DNA from 3 places in the Arthrobacter sp. UYP4 genome. Region 2 is predicted to be linked to each of the others. Evidence: predicted binding sites of a transcription regulator. Region 2 holds the regulator's gene; each other region holds the start of a gene.
The links. The regulator HrcA, encoded in region 2, represses chaperone genes, less so after heat shock. The targets are predictions, from matches to a motif close to TTNGCACTCGNNNNNNNCGAGTGCNAA.
Positions count from the first base shown of each region.

Region 1 (6,202 bases), on a different contig from region 2:
GTGGAGCGCCGGCGGGGGCTAGAAGCCGCCCATCCCGCCCATGCCACCCATGTCGTCGCCGCCGCCGGCAGGAGCTGCCTTCTCCGGCTTGTCGGCCACGACGGCCTCGGTGGTGAGGAACAGGCCGGCGATCGACGCTGCGTTCTGCAGGGCCGAGCGCGTGACCTTCACGGGGTCGTTGACGCCTGCGGCGAGGAGGTCCTCGTACACGCCGGTAGCAGCGTTCAGGCCGTGGCCGGCGGGCAGTCCGCGGACCTTGTCGACGACGACGCCGGGCTCGAGGCCGGCATTGAAGGCGATCTGCTTGAGCGGTGCGTCGATCGCGACGCGGACGATGTTCGCGCCCGTCGCCTCGTCACCCGAGAGTTCCAGGTTGGCGAACGCCTTGGCTCCGGCCTGGATGAGGGCCACGCCACCACCGGCGACGATGCCTTCCTCGACGGCTGCCTTCGCGTTGCGGACGGCGTCCTCGATGCGGTGCTTGCGCTCCTTGAGCTCGACCTCCGTGGCGGCACCGGCCTTGATGACTGCAACGCCACCGGCCAGCTTGGCCAGGCGCTCCTGTAGCTTCTCGCGGTCGTAGTCGGAATCGGAGTTCTCGATCTCGGCGCGGATCTGGGCCACGCGACCGGCGATGGCGTCGGCGTCGCCGGCTCCCTCGACGATCGTGGTCTCGTCCTTGGTCACGACGACCTTGCGGGCGGTACCCAGCAGGTCGAGGGTGGCGGTCTCGAGCTTGAGGCCGACCTCCTCGGCGATGACCTGGCCACCGGTGAGGATGGCGATGTCGGCGAGCTGGGCCTTGCGGCGGTCACCGAAGCCGGGGGCCTTGACGGCCACGGACTTGAAGGTGCCGCGGATCTTGTTGACCACGAGGGTCGCGAGGGCTTCGCCTTCGATGTCCTCGGCGATGATCAGCAGCGGCTTACCGGACTGCATGACCTTCTCGAGGACGGCGACGAGGTCCTTCACGTTGCTGATCTTCGAGTTGACGATCAGGATGTAGGGATCCTCGAGGACCGTCTCCTGGCGCTCGGCGTCGGTGACGAAGTAGCCCGAGATGTAGCCCTTGTCGAAGCGCATACCCTCGGTGAGTTCCAGTTCGAGGCCGAAGGTGTTCGACTCCTCGACGGTGATGACGCCTTCCTTGCCCACCTTGTCGAGGGCCTCGGCGATCAGGTCACCGATCTGCTTGTCCCCGGCGGAGATGGAGGCCGTGGCAGCGATCTGCTCCTTGGTCTCGATCTCCTTCGCGGAAGCGAGCAGCTCGTCGGTGACGGCCTTGACGGCCTTCTCGATGCCGCGCTTGAGGCTCAGGGGGTCGGCGCCGGCCGCGACGTTGCGCAGGCCTTCCTTGACGAGGGCCTGGGCGAGCACGGTGGCGGTGGTGGTTCCGTCGCCTGCGACGTCGTCCGTCTTCTTGGCGACCTCCTTGACGAGTTCGGCGCCGATCTTCTCGAACGGGTCGTCGAGCTCGATCTCCTTGGCGATGGACACGCCGTCGTTCGTGATGGTGGGGGCGCCCCACTTCTTCTCGAGCACGACGTTGCGGCCACGGGGGCCGAGCGTCACCTTGACGGCGTCAGCGAGGATGTTCAGACCCCGCTCGAGGCCGCGGCGGGCCTCTTCATCAAAAGAAATGATCTTGGCCATAACGGCTTAGGTCCTTTCGGGACGGTTGCATTTCAGCACATGAATGCTTGCCTGCGTGTGGTGCCCGCGACGGCCGGGCAGCGCCTGAACGATCTCTTTCACGCTCGAAGCCCCACCCCCACCACAGAGGTTTGCCTGCTTCACCCACCACGCGCAGTCTTAGCAGTCTGCGCGCGCGAGTGCTAACTCAATAATTAGCACTCCCACCGTGCGAGTGCAACCTGCCCGAGCCCTCCGCACCCCCTTGCAGGACGGCTGGAGTACGGCACCGCCGCACGCCATAGCGCGGATTCCGCCGAGGGCATAGATTGGGCGCACACCAACCAACGGGAGGCACAGTGTCCACGCCAGCAAGCGGTCCTGACTCCGGGAAGCCCGACGAGCGCGGCACCCCGAACCCCGACGGCGGCGGCCCCCTCGGCCCTGGTCCAGCGCCCCACCGTGTGCCCGACGGCGAGCAGCCGTTCCCGGAGGGGCAGGCATCCTTCCCGCAGCAGCCGTCCGGCCAGGACCCCCGCCAGCCGGGAACGTATGCGCAGGGGCCCTCCGGTCCGAACCAGTACGCGCAGGACCCGTACGCCCAGGCGCCGTACCCCCAGGCCGGCCCTCCTTCCGGTGGCTACGGCGGGCCAGGCCCGGGCCAGGACCCTTACGCTTCCGGCGGCTACGGCCGGCCCGGTCCGTCCCAGGGGCCCTACGCGCAGGGCGGCTACCTGCAGGGCGGCTACGGCCAGGGGCCCTACGGACAGCCGTACGGTCCGCAGAAGTCACGGGTGATCGCCGGGGTCCTGGGGATCCTGCTCGGGTCGCTCGGCGTCCACAGGTTCTATCTCGGCTACACGACGATCGGCGTCGTCCTGGTCCTCATGTCGACCGTCGGGGCGGTCTTCACCTTCGGGCTGAGCGCCATCGCGGCGGGCATCTGGGGCCTCGTCGAGGGCATCCTGATCCTCGTCGGATCCGGGCAGTTCCGGCGGGACGCTCAGGGTATCCCCCTCAAGGACTGATGGCTCCGGCCCTGCAGCGGATCACTGGAATTCGGGTCCGAGGACCACGGAGATGTCGGGCGAGACCGACGGGGTGTCGACCAGGTCGGTGATCCCGAGGTCCGCGGCCACCGCCTCGGCGTCGGACCGTTGGGCCTCACCGTTGTAGAAGACCACCGAGGAGTCGACCGGGGCTCCGGCCCAGTTCCCCGGGATCGCCGAGGTCCAGCCCTCGGCGGCGAGCCTCCCGGCCGCCACGGAAGCGAGTCCCGGAGCCCCCGTGGCGTTGAGCACGTTCACGGTCTGTGCCCGGTCGGTCCCGTCGGTCGCTTCCGCATCCGGGGACGCACCCGCGTCCGGTTCGTCCGTCGCCCCGTCCTCGGGATCGTCCGAGGCGCTCCCCGTCGGCGCCGCCGTCGCGTCGGCAGCCCCGCTCGTGGCCGGCGCCGGACCCGACGCCGCGTCCGATCCCCCCGGGAAGCCGAGCCGGGGAAGGATGAAATAGGCGCCGAGACCGATCAGCAGCGCCAGGACCCCCACGGTGATCTTGAGGGCCAGCCCGCTCGAGCCGGCCGGCACCAACCTCTCCCGGTGGACACCCTGCCGCGCGGAAGCCTCGGGGACGGCGTCGAACTCGTCCCGCGGGTGGTCAGTCATGGAAGAGGAGGGTCCTTCGCTCGTCGAGTGTCGCGGGCAGTACTAGATGTCCGCGCCGAGGCGGCGTGCGGACCGTGCCTTCTGGCGGGTGGACCGCAGTCGACGCAACCGCTTCACGAGCATGGGGTCGTGCGCGAGCGCGGCCTCCGTGTCGATCAGGGCGTTGAGCGCCTGGTAGTAGTGCGTGGCAGACAGGTTGAACAGGTCGCGGATGGCCTGCTCCTTCGCGCCGGAGTACTTCCACCACTCGCGCTCAAGCGCCAGCATGCGCTGCTCGCGGTCTCCCAGGGCCAGCCTGGCCTCCTGCCCGGAGGGGGAGTCGTCCGGCTGCCGCATCGGCTCCGCCATGTCCACTACCACCTTCCGTTCCCTCGCACGACCGTCTTTCCATGGTAGTAGGGAATTACACGTGTGTCATTCGGGGAGTGCGTCCCCGAGAGCCGGGCGAGAATGGGTCCATGACGCACGACGACGACGCGCTCTTCGACCTGCCCGACACTCCTTCCGATGCGGGGCCGTCCCGCGCGGCGGGCTCCGGTAACCCGGGACCGTCGCCGAACGCATCGGTCTTCCCGTTCGCGGCGCCCGCCGGCATCGCGGACCTCGTGCCGGCCGATTGGGCGTCAGCGCTCGCGCCCGTCGAACCGGTCCTCCACCGGCTGGCCGAAGCCCTTGCGGCGGACCTCGACCGCGGGCTGCGCGTGCTGCCCGATGCGCCCTCCATCCTCCGGGCGTTCTCCACGCCGCTGGACAGCGTGCGCGTCGTCATCGTCGGGCAGGACCCGTACCCGACCGTCGGCCACGCCGTGGGCCTGAGCTTCGCCGTCGATCCCGCGACGCGTCCCATCCCCCGCAGCCTCGCGAACATCTACCGTGAACTGGCCTCGGACACCGGCACCGCTCCGCCTGCGACCGGTGACCTGTCGGGGTGGGCCGAGCAGGGCGTCCTGCTCCTCAACCGGGTGCTGACGGTGCGTGCCGGCGAGACCGCCTCGCACCGCGGGCTCGGCTGGGAGCACGTGACGGACGCGGCGATACGGGCCCTCGTGGCCCGCGGCGGTCCGCTCGTGGCCATCCTCTGGGGCAAGGACGCGCTCCGCCTGAAGCCGCTGCTCGGGCCGACGCCAACCGTGGAGTCCGCGCACCCCAGCCCGCTGTCGGCGTCCCGGGGGTTCTTCGGCTCACGGCCGTTCAGCCGCGTCAACGAGCTCCTCGCCCAGCAGGGCGCCGCGCCGATCGAGTGGTCCCGGACCGCGGCCAGCGGCGGGTCGGATCGGGATGCGCCCACACCGGGAGTGGACGGCTAGCGCCGCCGGTTCCGCTGGCGCTCGTTCGAGCTGAGCTTGCGGGTGAAGGGCCTGGCCAGGTTGTCGCCGAGGACGACACCCGCGGCGATCGCCAGCACGACGGTCAGCGCGTTGAAGAGTCCGAGGGCGCCGTCGGACACCACCTCGGAGTCGATGGTCAGCATGTACATGGAGCGGAAGATGGTCAGCCCCGGGTACAGGAAGAGGACGGCGGGTACGGCGACGACGAGCTGCGGGGCGCCCAGGCGGAGCGCGACGACGCGGGAGAGGGCGCCGATGAGGATGGCGGCGAGGGCCGGTGCGAGGCGGTAGCCCGCGCCGGCGGTCATCGCGCTGATCATCAGGAGGTACCCCGCGACGGCGACGAGCGACGTCGGTATCACGAGCTTCACGTCGGTCTGCTCGGCGATGCAGATCATGGCCACCGCGATGAAGGTGAGCACCGCGACCACGGGCCACGGGTACTGGCTGCCCGACGAGTCGAGGACCTCGAGCTCGGGGATGCCGAGCGCGGTGCCCGCCACGAGGGCGACGGCGATGCCCGCCACCAGCGCGGCGAAGACGAGGATCGCCGAGAGGAACCGGCCCGCGGCCGTGACCGGGAAGCCGTTGATCGCGTCCTGCGTCGCGGAGACGAGCCTGCCCGTGGGCAGCAGCAGGAGGATCCCGCCCACCACCACGAGCGCCGGGGCGATCGGCACCTCGAGCCACCAGAACAGCATCGCGATCAGGGTCACCAGCGCGGCGGAGGTGGCCACGGCGAAGAACTCCGGGACGCGCCATTCGCCGAGCTTGCGGCTGACCAGGTCCACGAGGATGCAGCTGATGAAGCCGATCAGCGATCCGAGCAGGGTCCCGCCGACGAAGGCCACGATGGCCGCCGAGAAGATACCGAAGGCCGCCGTCACCATCCAGCGTGGGAACGGCTTGGGCCGGTGCGTGATCTCGTCGAGTCGGTGGGCGGCCTCCGTCCGGGAGACGCCACCGTCGGCGATGTCGGACACGAGACGGTGGATGGCCGTGAGGCCCGCGTAGTTGTTCGTCCAGGAGCGGACCACCCGCAGGACCGTCGTCGGCGTCTGGTCCCGCGCCGAGTAGTTGATGACCACCGACTGGTTGGTGATGTCCACCTCGATGGAGTCGAGGCCGAAAGCCGCGGTGACCGCGATGATGCTCGTCTCGACCTCCAGGGCACCCGCCCCGTAGCGGAACATGGTCTCGGCCAGGTTGAGCGCGAAGTCGAGGGCCTTGCGGGCACTGGCGTCGGGGCCGCCCGCCTGGATCATCGGATTCGCGTAGGGACTGCCGGCCAGGCGCTCGACGATGCTCATCGCCTGCGTGGGCGGGGCCTCGCCCTGCACCAGGCGTCGGAGCATGCTCCGGGCGGCGGCATTGGACCGGACCGACGGCGGCACGCTCTGCGGTGTCGTGGGCAGCGCGTCCGCGGGCCTCGTGACCTGCTGCCGCTGGCGGCCCTGGCGTTGGGGCCTCGGTTCCGCGGGGCGCCTGGACGGCGTGGGGCCGCCCCTCGGCGGCTTCCTGCCACTGCCCCTGCCGGCGGCGAGCTTGTTCTTCTCGTCGTCGCTCGGGTCGAAGGGC
Region 1 covers NZ_JBXAVU010000002.1:761,528-767,729, forward strand. Annotated here, with positions in the region: gene groL (chaperonin GroEL) at 19-1,653, opposite strand; gene AC0Z9V_RS12155 (TM2 domain-containing protein) at 1,992-2,660, shown strand; gene AC0Z9V_RS12160 (LytR C-terminal domain-containing protein) at 2,682-3,296, opposite strand; gene AC0Z9V_RS12165 (DUF3263 domain-containing protein) at 3,339-3,632, opposite strand; gene AC0Z9V_RS12170 (uracil-DNA glycosylase) at 3,755-4,603, shown strand; gene AC0Z9V_RS12175 (threonine/serine exporter family protein) at 4,600-6,202, opposite strand, start outside.
Region 1: groL (chaperonin GroEL) is a predicted target of HrcA. The motif match lies at 1,813-1,839, and genes of this name have one in related genera.

Region 2 (6,202 bases):
AGCAACTGGTCTACACGGCGACCGCGGCGGCGTCCGACGCCGGCCTCATCACCGGGGGCGAGGCCAGCTCGGTGGTCGTACTCGTGGACGGGACGGCCGGCTACCGCGCCTTCGACGCCGTCGACCTCGACGGCGAGTGGACCCGGGACCCCGCCAACCTCGCTCCGGTGTGGATCATCGACCCGCAGGAGGATGTCGAGGCCGACACCGCGGGCCTCACGATCCACGGGGTGGGACCGGCCGCCGAGCAGTCCCTGGACTGGCGGATCGACCGCAGCATCGACGGCTCCGAGGACGGCGACGCCGCCCTCTTCCGGGACGGCTCCGTGGACATGGCCCCGCAGGACGGCGCACCCGGGGCGTTCTCCTTCTCGGTCACCCTTCCACCGGGCCGCTACGAGATCACGGTGTCCGCGCCCTCGGACGCGACCAGCGCCGCGGATTCGAAGACCGTCGTCGTCCGATAGCCGCGCCTCCCGCCCTACCAGCGACCGAGCAGGTGGTTCAGCAGCACGAGTGCGGCCGGACCGGCCGAGGACGACCGCAGGACGTGCGGACCCAGGCGGGCCGTGCTCGCACCGGCGGTCCGCAGTCTGGCCAGCTCGGTGTCACTGATGCCGCCCTCCGGGCCGACCACCACGGCGGTCGACGTCGGGACGTCGAGGGCGCCTGAGGTGCGCAGCTCCGACACCTGCTCGGCGAGAGACACCTCGGCGTCCTCGTGGAGGACGACGATCCGATCCACCGTCGACGCCCAGGCCACCAGTCGCGGCGTGTCGAGCACGCCATGGACGGTCGGGACGAACGAGCGGCGTGACTGCTTCGAGGCGGCGGCCACGAGCGAGGTCCACTTCTGCCGGCCCTTCTCCTCCTTGTCCCCGCGCCAGCGGACGATGCTGCGTTCGGCATGCCAGGGGACGACGGCGTCGACGCCGAGTTCGGTGGCCGCTTCCACGGCCTGCTCGTCGCGGCCGCCCTTCGCGAGGGCCTGGACGAGCACCAGGCGGTGCCGGGGCGCCGGATCCTGCCCTGCGCTCTCCACCGTCAGCTCCACGGTCCCGGCCCCGACCGCCGAGACCAGCCCGCGGAGCCGGTAGCCCGCACCGTCGGAGACGTCGATGCGCTCACCGGCCGTGAGCCGCCGGACCGTCGCGGCGTGGCGCCCCTCGTCACCGCCGAGGACGAACACGGCACCGGGCGCTGCGGACCGGACTGCCTCACCCGGTCCGAAGAAGAGGGGTCGCGTCATGGTCAGCGGTTCCCGAGACGCTCCCGCAGGCGCGCGAACACGCCCGAACCGCTGCTGGCCAGCTGTCCGTCCGTGTACTCCTCGTTGCGCAGTTCCGCGAGCTTGCGGAGGAGTTCCTCCTGCTGGTGGTCGACGTTCCGGGGCGTCTCGACATTGAGGTGGACCCGCAGGTCCCCCCTGCCCTGGTTCCGCAGGTGCGTGACGCCGAGGCCGCGCAGGGTGAGGATCTCGCCGGACTGCGTGCCCGGCTTGATGACCAGCTCCTGGTCGCCGTCGTAGGTGTCCAGGTGGACCGTGGTACCGAGCGCCGCAGCCGTCATCGGGACACTCAGCGTCACGTGCAGGTCGTCGCCGTCACGCAGGAAGGTCGCATTCGTCTCGACCCGGATCTCAACGTAGAGATCGCCCTGGGGTCCGCCGGCGATGCCGGCCTCGCCCTGTCCGGCCAGCTGGATGCGCGTGCCCGTACCGACCCCGGCGGGGACCTTGATGGTGAGGGTGCGGCGGGCGCGGATGCGCCCCTCGCCGCTGCACTCGTGGCACGGGCTGGGGATGACCGTGCCGTACCCCTGGCAGGTGCCGCAGGGCGCGCTCGTCATGACCTGGCCGAGGATCGAGCGCACGGCCCGCTGGACCTGGCCCGAACCACCGCAGATGTCGCAGGTGCGGGGCGAGGTGCCGGGCTGGCAGCACGTGCCGTCGCAGGTGGGGCACACCTCCGCGGTGTCCACCTCGATCTTCTTGTTCGTGCCGAAGACGGCATCCTTCAGGTCGATGCGCACGTTGATGAGCGCGTCCTGCCCGCGACGCGCCCGCGAAGGAGCACCCGGCTGCTGGCCGCCTCCGCCGAAGAAGGTCTCGAAGATGTCCTGGAAGGCGAAGCCCGAGCCCGAGTAGCCCGAGCCGTAGCCGTTGTCGGTCCCGTTCTCGTTGCCCGTCGTGTCGTAGACCCGCCGCTTCTGGGGATCCGACAGGACCTCGTAGGCGTGACTGACGCGCTTGAACTCCTCCGACGCGTCCTCACCGGGGTTCACGTCCGGGTGGAGCTTCCGCGCGAGCTTGCGGTACGCCTTCTTGATTTCCTCCCCGGTCGCACCCTGCGCCACACCGAGGACCTCATAGTGATTACTCACTCGTGCACATCACTTCCTGTTGGAGACTTCTGTCTTGTGCTCGCCGGCCGGGCCGGCGGAATACTGCCCGGATCGCGGGATACCGCCCGGATCAGGGCCGGAGGCTATTCCTCGAGGATCCTCGAGAGATAGCGGGCGACGGCGCGCACCGCGGCCATCGTCGTCGGATAGTCCATCCGGGTGGGTCCGAGGATGCCGAGCTTCGCACCGGCATCCGGGCCGTAGCCCGTCGCGACCACGGAGGCCTCCGACAGGCCCCCGTAGGGGTTCTCGCTGCCGATCCTCACCGAGATCCCCCGCGCGTCGTACTCCATCTCGGACAGGAGACGGAGCATCACCACCTGCTCCTCCAGCGCCTCGAGGATGGGCCCGATGCTCAGCGGGAAGTCGCCCGTGGACCGCGCGAGGTTCGCGGTACCCGCCAGCAGGATACGGTCGTCACGGCCGAGTCCCGCGAGCTGCTCGAGCGCCCTTCCGATGGTACTCCCGTGGGCCCGCAGTGCAGGAGGAAGCTGCGAGGCCGCGACCGCGAGCTCGCCGGGCAGGGCGGAGAGCTTCACACCCGACACCGCGGAGAGGATCCGCTGCTTCAGCTCCGCCAGCTCGGCCTCCTGGAGATCGGCGTGCGTCCGGACGATCCGTTGCTGGACCGTGCCGTTCGTCGCGATCAGGACCACGAGGATCTGCTGCGGCGCGAGCAGCACGAATTCGATGTGGCGCACCGAGGCCCCACCGACCCGGGGGAACTGCACCACGGCCACCTGGTTGGTGAGCTGCGCCAGCAGCCGGACCGTCCGGTCCATCACGTCGTCGAGGTCCTCCGCTCCTTCGAGCAGCGTCTGGATGGCCTTCTTCTCCGGCGCGGAGAGGGGCTTAACCTCCGAGATGCGATCCACGAAGAGCCGATAGCCCTTGTCCGTGGGGATCCGGCCCGAACTCGTGTGGGGTGCGGCGATCAGGCCCTCCTCCTCGAGGACGGCCATGTCGTTACGGATGGTGGCGGACGAGACACCGAGCTGGTGGCGGTCGACGAGGGCCTTGGAGCCGACGGGCTCCCGCGAATGGACGTAGTCCTCGACGATCGCCCGGAGGACCTCCAGGCGTCGTGGTTCACTCACTTCGATGTCACCTCCGGGTTCCACACTCGCTTCCCGGGCGGCCGGAGGCGATTAGCACTCGACACACCCAAGTGCCAAGTCTAGTACGTCCGGGCCGATTGTTAGCATTGGGAACCCGGGCTGCGGCAGACCGCCGGTGCCCTCGCGGGAAGGACGGGCTCGGCATGGACCACGGCTGGGGGGCACAGGACATCTCGACGCCCAGGAGGGTCGCGCTGCCCGATGTGCCCGTCGAGAAGGACATGGTCCTCGAGGACGTCCAGAGCGGTTTCGTGGGCGCCGTGATCCGCGTCGAGAAGTCCGGCGGGCTGCACGTGATGGTCCTCGAGGATCGCCGCGGCAAGCACCGCACGTTCCGGCTGGGCCATGGCTTCCTCCTCGACGGCGCACCCGTGCACGTCGTCGCACCCGTCGCGCGGACGGCGCCCGCGTCCCTGCGTACCGCCTCCGGGTCCGTGCGGGTCGAGGGTGCACGGGCGAGGACGGCCCGGGCCAGCAGGATCTGGGTGGAGGGGAAGCACGACGCCGAACTGGTCGAGAAGGTCTGGGGCGACGACCTCCGGCTCGAGGGCATCGTCGTCGAGCCGTTGCACGGTGTCGACGACCTCGAGGGAGCCGTCCGGGACTTCGGCCCCGGCCCGAACCGCCGGCTGGGGATCCTCGTCGACCACCTGCTGCCCGGCACCAAGGAGTCCCGCATCGCCCAGCAGGCGATGACCGTGCCCGGCGCCCGCAGCCACGTCCTGATCGTGGGCCACCCCTACGTCGATGTGTGGCAGGCCGTGAAGCCGGCAGCCCTCGGGCTCGAGGCCTGGCCCGTGGTCCCCCGCCACCAGGACTGGAAGACGGGCATCCTCGCCGGCCTGGGCTGGCCCCACGCCGACCAGGCCGCGATCGCCCACGGGTGGAGGCGCATCCTCGCGGGGGTCAGCACCTACGCGGATCTGGAGCCCTCGCTGCTGGGCCGCGTCGAGGAGGTCATCGACTTCCTGACCGCTCCGGCAGGTCCCGCCTGAGCGGTCGGCGCCCGACCACCACGTATCCTTGGAGCACGATCCGGGGGAAATGTTCCGCCGCCAGCAAAGGAATCGAAGTTGCCCAACACCGCCGACCACCAGCACCACGGACGGGGCGAGTCCCAGTCCGCGTTCGAAGGAACGCCGGCCAACGCCCTTCCACTGACCGCGTCGGAGGACCGCCAGTTCGCCACCCTGGCACACTTCGGCGGCATCCTGGGATTCATCCCGTCCCTGCTGATCTTCCTCATCTTCAAGGACAGGGGCCCCTTCACCGCGCAGGAGTCCAAGGAGGCACTGAACTTCACGCTGCCGCCGACGATCCTCGCGCTGGTCGCCTGGCTCCTGTCGCTGGTGCCGGTCATCGGCGGGATCTTCGCCGTCGTGAACGCCCTCATCTGGGTCACGATCACCATCTTCTCGGTCAACGCCGGCATCCAGGTCAACCGCGGGCGACCCTACCGGTACCCGCTGAACCTGCGCCTCGTCCGCTGACCACCCGGGCGCCGCATCCGCCGGTCCCGGTCATGGGTCTCCCGATCCACCGACGGCGCGCCCGGCCGTCATCAGCGGTCCCGGCCCGCGCCGCCCGCACGACCGTGCGGTCAGTCCGGCAGCAGTCTCCGCACGACCGCGTCCGCGAGCAGCCTGCCCTGGAAGGTCAGGACGACGCGGCCCGCGAAAGCTGCGGCAGGCTCGACGAGCCCGTCGGCGATCAGCCCGGCGATCGCCCTGCGGCCCGTCGCCGTCAGGGAGCCGGTCGGAAGCCCCTCACGGAGCCGTACGCGCAGCATGACGTCCTCGACGTAGCGATCCTCCGCCGACAGGATCTCGCGTCCGGCCGCGGGTGACCGCCCGATACCGAGAGCCTCGGCGTACGGACGCGGATGCTTCACGTTCCACCAGCGCGTGCCGCCGACGTGCGAATGCGCACCCGGGCCGGCGCCCCACCAGTCGCTCCCTCGCCAGTAGGCCAGATTGTGGCGACATTCGTCGGCGGGCGTCCGCGCCCAGTTGCTCACCTCGTACCAGTGCAGGCCGCCGGCGGTCAGCATCTCCTCCGCGAGGGCGTACTTGTCCGCGTGGTCGTCGTCGTCGATGGGCGGCACCTGTCCGCGGCGGATGCGCGAGGCGAGGCGGGTCCCGTCCTCGATGATGAGCGCGTAGGCGGAGATGTGGTCGGGCCCGTACGAGAGGGCCGTGGCCAGTGAGGTCCGCCAGTCCTCGAGCGACTCCCCCGGCGTCCCGTAGATCAGGTCCAGGCTGACCTTCAGCCCGGCCTCGCGCGCCCACTGCACGGCCTGCGGCACGCGCTCGGGCGAGTGGGTGCGGTCGAGCACGGCGAGCACGTGGGGCACCGCGGACTGCATGCCGAACGAGACGCGGGTGAAGCCGGCCTCCTTCAGGACACGCAGCGACTCCGGCGTGACGGAGTCGGGGTTGGCCTCGGTCGTGACCTCTGCATCCGGGGCCAGACCCCACTGCGCGGTGGCCGCGCGGAGGATCGAGGCGAGGTCCTCCGCCGGCAGGAGCGTGGGAGTGCCTCCGCCGAAGAAGACGGTGGACAGCGGCCGGGCCGGCACTCCGGAGGCCTCGAGGACGTGCGCACCGAGGGCCAGCTCCGCCAGCACCGATCCCGCGTAGGCGTCCTGCGACGCCCCGCCGCCGAGCTCCGTCGCGGTGTAG
Region 2 covers NZ_JBXAVU010000001.1:543,159-549,360, forward strand. Annotated here, with positions in the region: gene AC0Z9V_RS02515 (GerMN domain-containing protein) at 1-467, shown strand, start outside; gene AC0Z9V_RS02520 (16S rRNA (uracil(1498)-N(3))-methyltransferase) at 482-1,249, opposite strand; gene dnaJ (molecular chaperone DnaJ) at 1,252-2,382, opposite strand; gene hrcA (heat-inducible transcriptional repressor HrcA) at 2,487-3,500, opposite strand; gene AC0Z9V_RS02535 (DUF3097 domain-containing protein) at 3,665-4,516, shown strand; gene AC0Z9V_RS02540 (DUF4870 domain-containing protein) at 4,595-5,011, shown strand; gene hemW (radical SAM family heme chaperone HemW) at 5,122-6,202, opposite strand, start outside.

Region 3 (6,202 bases), 730 kb from region 2:
TCAAGGAGCACCGCATCACCCCGAAGACGGTGCAGGTCAAGGAGGGCGACCGTCGGACCATGGGCGGCTTCGACCTCGAGTTCGTCGCCGTGAACCACTCCATCCCGGACAGCCTCGCCGTCGCCATCCGCACCGCGGCCGGCATGGTGCTGCACACAGGCGACTTCAAGATGGACCAGTTCCCCCTGGACCGCCGCATCACCGACCTCGGCGCCTTCGCACGCCTGGGCGCCGAGGGCGTGGACCTGTTCCTCACGGACTCCACCAACGCCGACGTCCCCGGGTTCACGACCTCGGAGAAGGATCTCGCGCCGGCGATCGACGCGGTCTTCCGCACCGCCCCCCGCCGCATCATCGTCTCGAGCTTCGCGAGCCACATCCACCGCATCCAGCAGATCATCGACACCGCACACCAGCACCGCCGCAAGGTGGCGTTCGTGGGCCGCTCGATGGTGCGCAACATGACCATCGCGGCGGACCTCGGCTACCTCAACATCCCGCAGGGCCTGCTCGTGGACTTCAAGAAGCTCGAGCGCAGCGACGACCACAAGGTGGTCCTCATCTGCACCGGCTCGCAGGGGGAGCCGATGGCGGCCCTCTCGCGCATGGCCAACAAGGACCACGCCATCCGCATCAGCGAGGGTGACACGGTGCTGCTGGCCAGTTCCCTCATCCCGGGCAACGAGAACGCCATCTACGGCATCATCAACGCGCTGACCGAGATCGGCGCCAACGTGGTGCACAAGGGCAACGCCAAGGTGCACGTCTCCGGGCACGCCAGCGCCGGTGAGCTCGCGTACTGCTACAACATCGTCAAGCCGCGCAACGTCATGCCGGTGCACGGCGAATGGCGCCACCTGCGGGCGAACTCGGAGATCGCCGTCGCCACCGGCGTCGACCCCCGCAACGTGGTCATCGCCCAGGACGGCGTGACGGTCGACCTCGTGCGCGGTCGCGCCACGCTCTCGGGCAAGGTGGAGGCCGGTCTCGTCTTCGTCGACGGCGACAGCGTCGGCGGGATCACCGAGGAGGACCTCCGTGAGCGCCGCCGCCTGGCCGAGGAGGGTGTCGTCACGGTCCTCGCGATCATCGATCCCGACAACGGGGACATCGTCGAGGCGCCGGAGTTCTTCACCAAGGGCTTCTCCTGCTCCGACGAGGACCTCGACAAGGCGGGCGCCGCCGTCGAGAAGGCACTGCGGGACTCCGCCTCCAACCGCCAGGGCGGCCGCCGCCAGGACCCGGAGGACATCATCGAGCGGGCCACGGCGAACTGGATGCGCCGGTACTACAACCGCCAGCCCGTGGTCTCGGCGATCGTCGTCGACGCCTGATCCCCAGCAGCACCCCGAAGGCCCCGGTACTCCCAGGAGTACTGGGGCCTTCGTCGTCCGGCCGCCCGACAGCGCCCGACAGAGCCCGCCGACCGTCCGTGCCCGACAGCGACCGCCGAACGTCCTGCTGTGCGGACCGGCCCACTGATCACGGCCCTCCGGTGGGCATGTCCGAGCATTCCCACCGGCGCGGGCCGATCGATGGGGACTCCCGTCGACACCGAGGCGCCACGGGCCCGCTGACACACAGCAGCACCCCGGCTCGGAGGAGCCGGGGTGCTGCTGTCGAACGGGACGGGCTCGGGGCCCAGGCGTCCTAGTGCGAGTGGCCGTGGCCCTCTTCGCCGTCGGACTCCTCGGGCTTCTCGACCACGAGGGTCTCGGTGGTGAGCACCAGCGCCGCGATGGAGGCGGCGTTGCGCAGTGCGGAGCGCGTCACCTTCACCGGGTCGATGATGCCCGCCTCCACGAGGTCCTCGTACTCGCCGGTCGCGGCGTTGAAGCCGTTCCCGACCTCGAGGTCGGAGACCTTCGCGACGACGACATAGCCCTCGTGTCCGGCGTTCTCGGCGATCCAGCGCAGCGGCTGGGCGAGGGCGCGGCGGACGAGTCCGACGGCGGTCGCCGCGTCGCCCTCGAGTGCGAGGACGTCGGGATCGGTGTCGAGTGCCTTGCCGGCGTGCACCAGCGCGGAACCGCCGCCGGCGACGATGCCCTCTTCGAGGGCTGCACGCGTCGAGGACACGGCGTCCTCGATGCGGTGCTTCTTCTCCTTGAGCTCGACCTCGGTGGCAGCGCCGACCTTGATGACGCCGATGCCGCCGGCGAGCTTCGCGAGGCGCTCCTGGAGTTTCTCACGGTCCCAGTCGGAGTCGGTGCGCTCCACCTCGGCGCGGATCTGCGCCACGCGGTCGGCGACGTCGGACTCGCTGCCGGTGCCGTCGACGATGGTGGTGGCGTCCTTGGTCACGGTGATGCGGCGTGCGGAGCCGAGCACCTCGAGGCCCACCTGGTCCAGCTTGAGGCCGAGGTCCGGCGAGACGACCTGCGCACCGGTGAGGGTGGCGATGTCCTGCATCATGGCCTTGCGGCGGTCACCGAACCCCGGGGCCTTGACGGCGACGACGTTCAGGGTGCCGCGGATCTTGTTGACCACGAGGGTGGAGAGCGCTTCGCCCTCGATGTCCTCGGCGATGATGAAGAGCGGCTTGCCGGCCTGCAGGGCCTTCTCGAGCAGCGGGAGGAACTCCTGCAGCGAGGAGATCTTGCCGGAGTTGATCAGGATGAGCGCATCCTCGAGGACGGCTTCCTGGCGCTCGGCATCGGTCACGAAGTAGGGCGAGAGGTAGCCCTTGTCGAACTGCATGCCCTCGGTGAGGACGAGCTCGGTCTGCGTGGTGGAGGACTCCTCGATGGTGATCACACCATCCTTGCCGACCTTGTCGAACGCCTCGGCGAGGAGGTCTCCGACCTCGGTGCTCTGGGCGGAGATGGACGCGACGCTGGCGGTCTGCTGGCCCACGACCTCGCGGGCGTTCTCCAGGAGGCGCTTGGCGACGGCCTCGACCGAGACCTCGATGCCGTGCTTGAGCTGGCCGGGTGCGGCTCCGGCGGCCACGTTGCGGAGGCCTTCCTTGACCAGTGCCTGCGCGAGGACGGTGGCGGTGGTGGTTCCGTCACCGGCGACGTCGTTCGTCTTGGTGGCGACTTCCTTGGCCAGCTGCGCGCCGAGGTTCTCGTAGGGGTCGTCGAGCTCGACCTCACGGGCGATCGTGACGCCGTCGTTCGTGATCGTGGGGGCGCCCCACTTCTTGTCGAGCACGACGTTGCGTCCGCGGGGGCCCAGCGTCACCTTGACGGTGTTCGCGAGCTTGTCCACGCCGGCCTCGAGGGCACGGCGGGCGGCGTCGTTGAATTCCAACTGCTTTGCCATTGTTGATTCCTTTCAGGCTTGTGCAGCGAGAAAAACCCCGGCCACTGCGGGCCGGGGCTTTCCAATCGGGGTACTACTTGACGACGACGGCGAGGACGTCGCGGGCGGACAGCACCAGGTATTCCTGGCCTCCGTGCTTGACTTCGGTTCCGCCGTACTTCGAGTAGATGACGATGTCGCCCTCGGCGACGTCGACGGGGACGCGGTTGCCGTTGTCGTCGACGCGACCCGGTCCGACTGCTACGACCTCGCCCTCCTGGGGCTTCTCCTTGGCCGTGTCCGGGATGACGAGGCCGGAAGCAGTGGTCTGCTCCGCTTCGAGGGGGCGGACAACAATGCGATCCTCAAGAGGCTTAATAGAGACCGACACTCGGGCTCTCCTTTGCGTTCGTTACCAATGGAATGTAGGCCGTCGGGTTGGCGTGAACCGTCGTCGCGGTGCCGGCGAACGCTTCCCTCGGGATTAGCACCCGCAGGGAGCGAGTGCCAACTCCGACTGTATGCAAGGGCTGGCACTCGGTCAAGGCGAGTGCCAGCGTTGACAGGCCGGAGGCGAAATGGTGACCGACGTCACTCCGAATAGGGCATGCTTCGGTTGCGTAATTCCCGAGCTTCCCTCTAGATTCGTGAAGGTAAGGCACCCCTTACTTCTACGACATCGGGCCGGGCCGGCCCCTTCCACTCGGAGTTCATCCCATGGCACACGTGCGCCTCGCCGTCCTTTCCGCAGCAGCTGCGGCCACCCTCGCCCTGACGGCCTGCGGTGGTTCCTCCGAAGCTGCCGACGAGCCGGCAGCGGCCTCGACCGTCTCGATCGAGCACGCACAGGGAACCACCGAGGTGCCCGTGGACCCCGAGACCGTCTTCACGTTCGACCTCGGCGCACTGGACACGCTGGACGCACTCGGCGTCGACGTCGCAGGCGTCCCGCAGGGCACGCTGCCCGAGCAGCTCTCGGCCTACGAGGGCGGCGACACCACGAACATCGGGTCCATGAAGGAGCCCGACTTCGAGGCCATCGCCGCCGCCGCACCGGACCTGATCATCATCTCGGGGCGCGTCGCGGACTCCTACGGCGAACTCTCGGAGATCGCGCCGACCATCGACCTCAGCGTGGACGCGACCGATCCCATCGCGAGCTTCACCGGGCACACCGAATCCCTCGGCCGCATCTTCGGCGCCGAGGACGAGGTCGCCGAGCGCCTGGACGCGCTCGACACCCGGATCGCCGAGACGAAGGAAGCGGCAGCATCCGCCGGCGACGGCCTGATCCTGCTGACCAGCGCGGGCGAGGTCACCGCCTACGGCACCGGGTCCCGCTTCGGCCTCATCCACGACGTGCTCGGCGTCGAGCCCGCAGCCGCGGTGAAGAACGAAGGCACGCACGGCGAGGCCGTCTCCTTCGAATACATCGCCGAGGTCAACCCGGCCCACCTGTTCGTCATCGACCGGGACGCCGCCGTCGGCGAGGCAGGCGCGGCCGGATCCGCCGTCCTGGACAACGAACTCGTCAACGGGACCGACGCAGCGAAGAACGACGCCATCACCTACCTCGACTCCGCGAGCTGGTACCTGATCGGCTACGGCCTGAACAACCTCGACGCCATGGTCTCCGCCGTCCACGAGGCCGTCGCGGCCTGATCCGCTCCGCCGTACCCACGGCCGGCGCCCCCATGGCAGCACTCTCCCTCCGGCCCCAGCGGGCCGCACAGCAGCACGGCTCCACCCGATCGCCGGCCCTCTGGCCGGCCGGCGGAGCCGTGCTGCTGCTTGCCGTCCTCAGCCTCTTCGTCGGAGTCTCGGAGGTCTCCCCCGCCGACCTGCTGGGCGGCGACCCCGATGTCTGGCAGACCTTCCTGGTGAGCCGGGTCCCCCGCACGCTGGCGATCATCCTGGCAGGCGTCGCCCTCAGCGTGGCCGGCTTCATCCTGCAGCTCATGGCCCGCAACCGGTTCGTGGAGCCCTCCACCGTCGGCACGGTGGAATCGGCCACGGCCGGGATCCTCGTCGCCACGCTGCTCCTGCCCGGTGCGCCGATCGTGGCGAAGATGGGAATCGCGGCCATCTTCGCTGTGGCCGGGACCGCACTCTTCCTGGCCGTCCTGCGGCGCATCCCGCTGCGGAACACCCTGATCGTCCCGCTCGTCGGGATCATGCTCGGCGGCGTCATCGCGGCGGTGACCACCTTCTTCGCCTACCGCTTCGACCTGCTCCAGACGCTCAACACCTGGATGATCGGGGACTTCTCCGGCCTCGTCCGCGGCCGCTACGAGCTGCTGTGGATCGTCGCCGTCCTCGCCGTCGTCGGCTACGTGTGCGCGGACCGCTTCACCGTGGCCGGCATGGGCGAGGAGTTCACCACCAACCTCGGGCTGGACTACCGGCGCACCATGAACCTCGGACTCGTGCTGGTCAGCCTGATCAGCGCCGTCGTGGTCGTGGTCGTGGGAGCCATCCCGTTCCTCGGGCTGATCGTCCCCAACCTCGTGTCACTGCTCATCGGGGACAACGTGCGCCGGTCCGTGCCCTGGATCGCCGTCTTCGGCGCAGGCTTCGTCCTCGCCTGCGACATCCTCGGGAGGATCATCCGCTTCCCCTACGAGGTGCCGGTCGGCGTGATCGTCTCCGTGGTCGGCAGCGCCCTGTTCATCGCCCTGCTCGTCCGGAGGACCGCCCGTGCGCGCTAGGACCACCGGCCTGCCCACCGCCGTCGTGCAGACCGGGCGGAAGCCCGCGAAGACCCTCCCGCCCGCCGCCTGGCTGGTGGTGCTCGGCATCGCCGCCGCCGCACTCATCGCGGCCTTCCTCCTCGTCGACCTCCAGGGGAACCTCGCCTACGTGCTGCCGCGGCGCCTGAACCGCGTCGGAGCCATGGTGCTGGTCGCCGCCGCCGTGGGCGTCTCCACCGTGCTGTTCCAGACCGTCACCGGCAATC
Region 3 covers NZ_JBXAVU010000001.1:1,272,379-1,278,580, forward strand. Annotated here, with positions in the region: gene AC0Z9V_RS05870 (ribonuclease J) at 1-1,334, shown strand, start outside; gene groL (chaperonin GroEL) at 1,651-3,267, opposite strand; gene groES (co-chaperone GroES) at 3,341-3,637, opposite strand; gene AC0Z9V_RS05885 (siderophore ABC transporter substrate-binding protein) at 3,964-4,908, shown strand; gene AC0Z9V_RS05890 (ABC transporter permease) at 4,941-5,954, shown strand; gene AC0Z9V_RS05895 (iron chelate uptake ABC transporter family permease subunit) at 5,944-6,202, shown strand, end outside.
Region 3: groES (co-chaperone GroES) is a predicted target of HrcA. The motif match lies at 3,777-3,803, and genes of this name have one in related genera.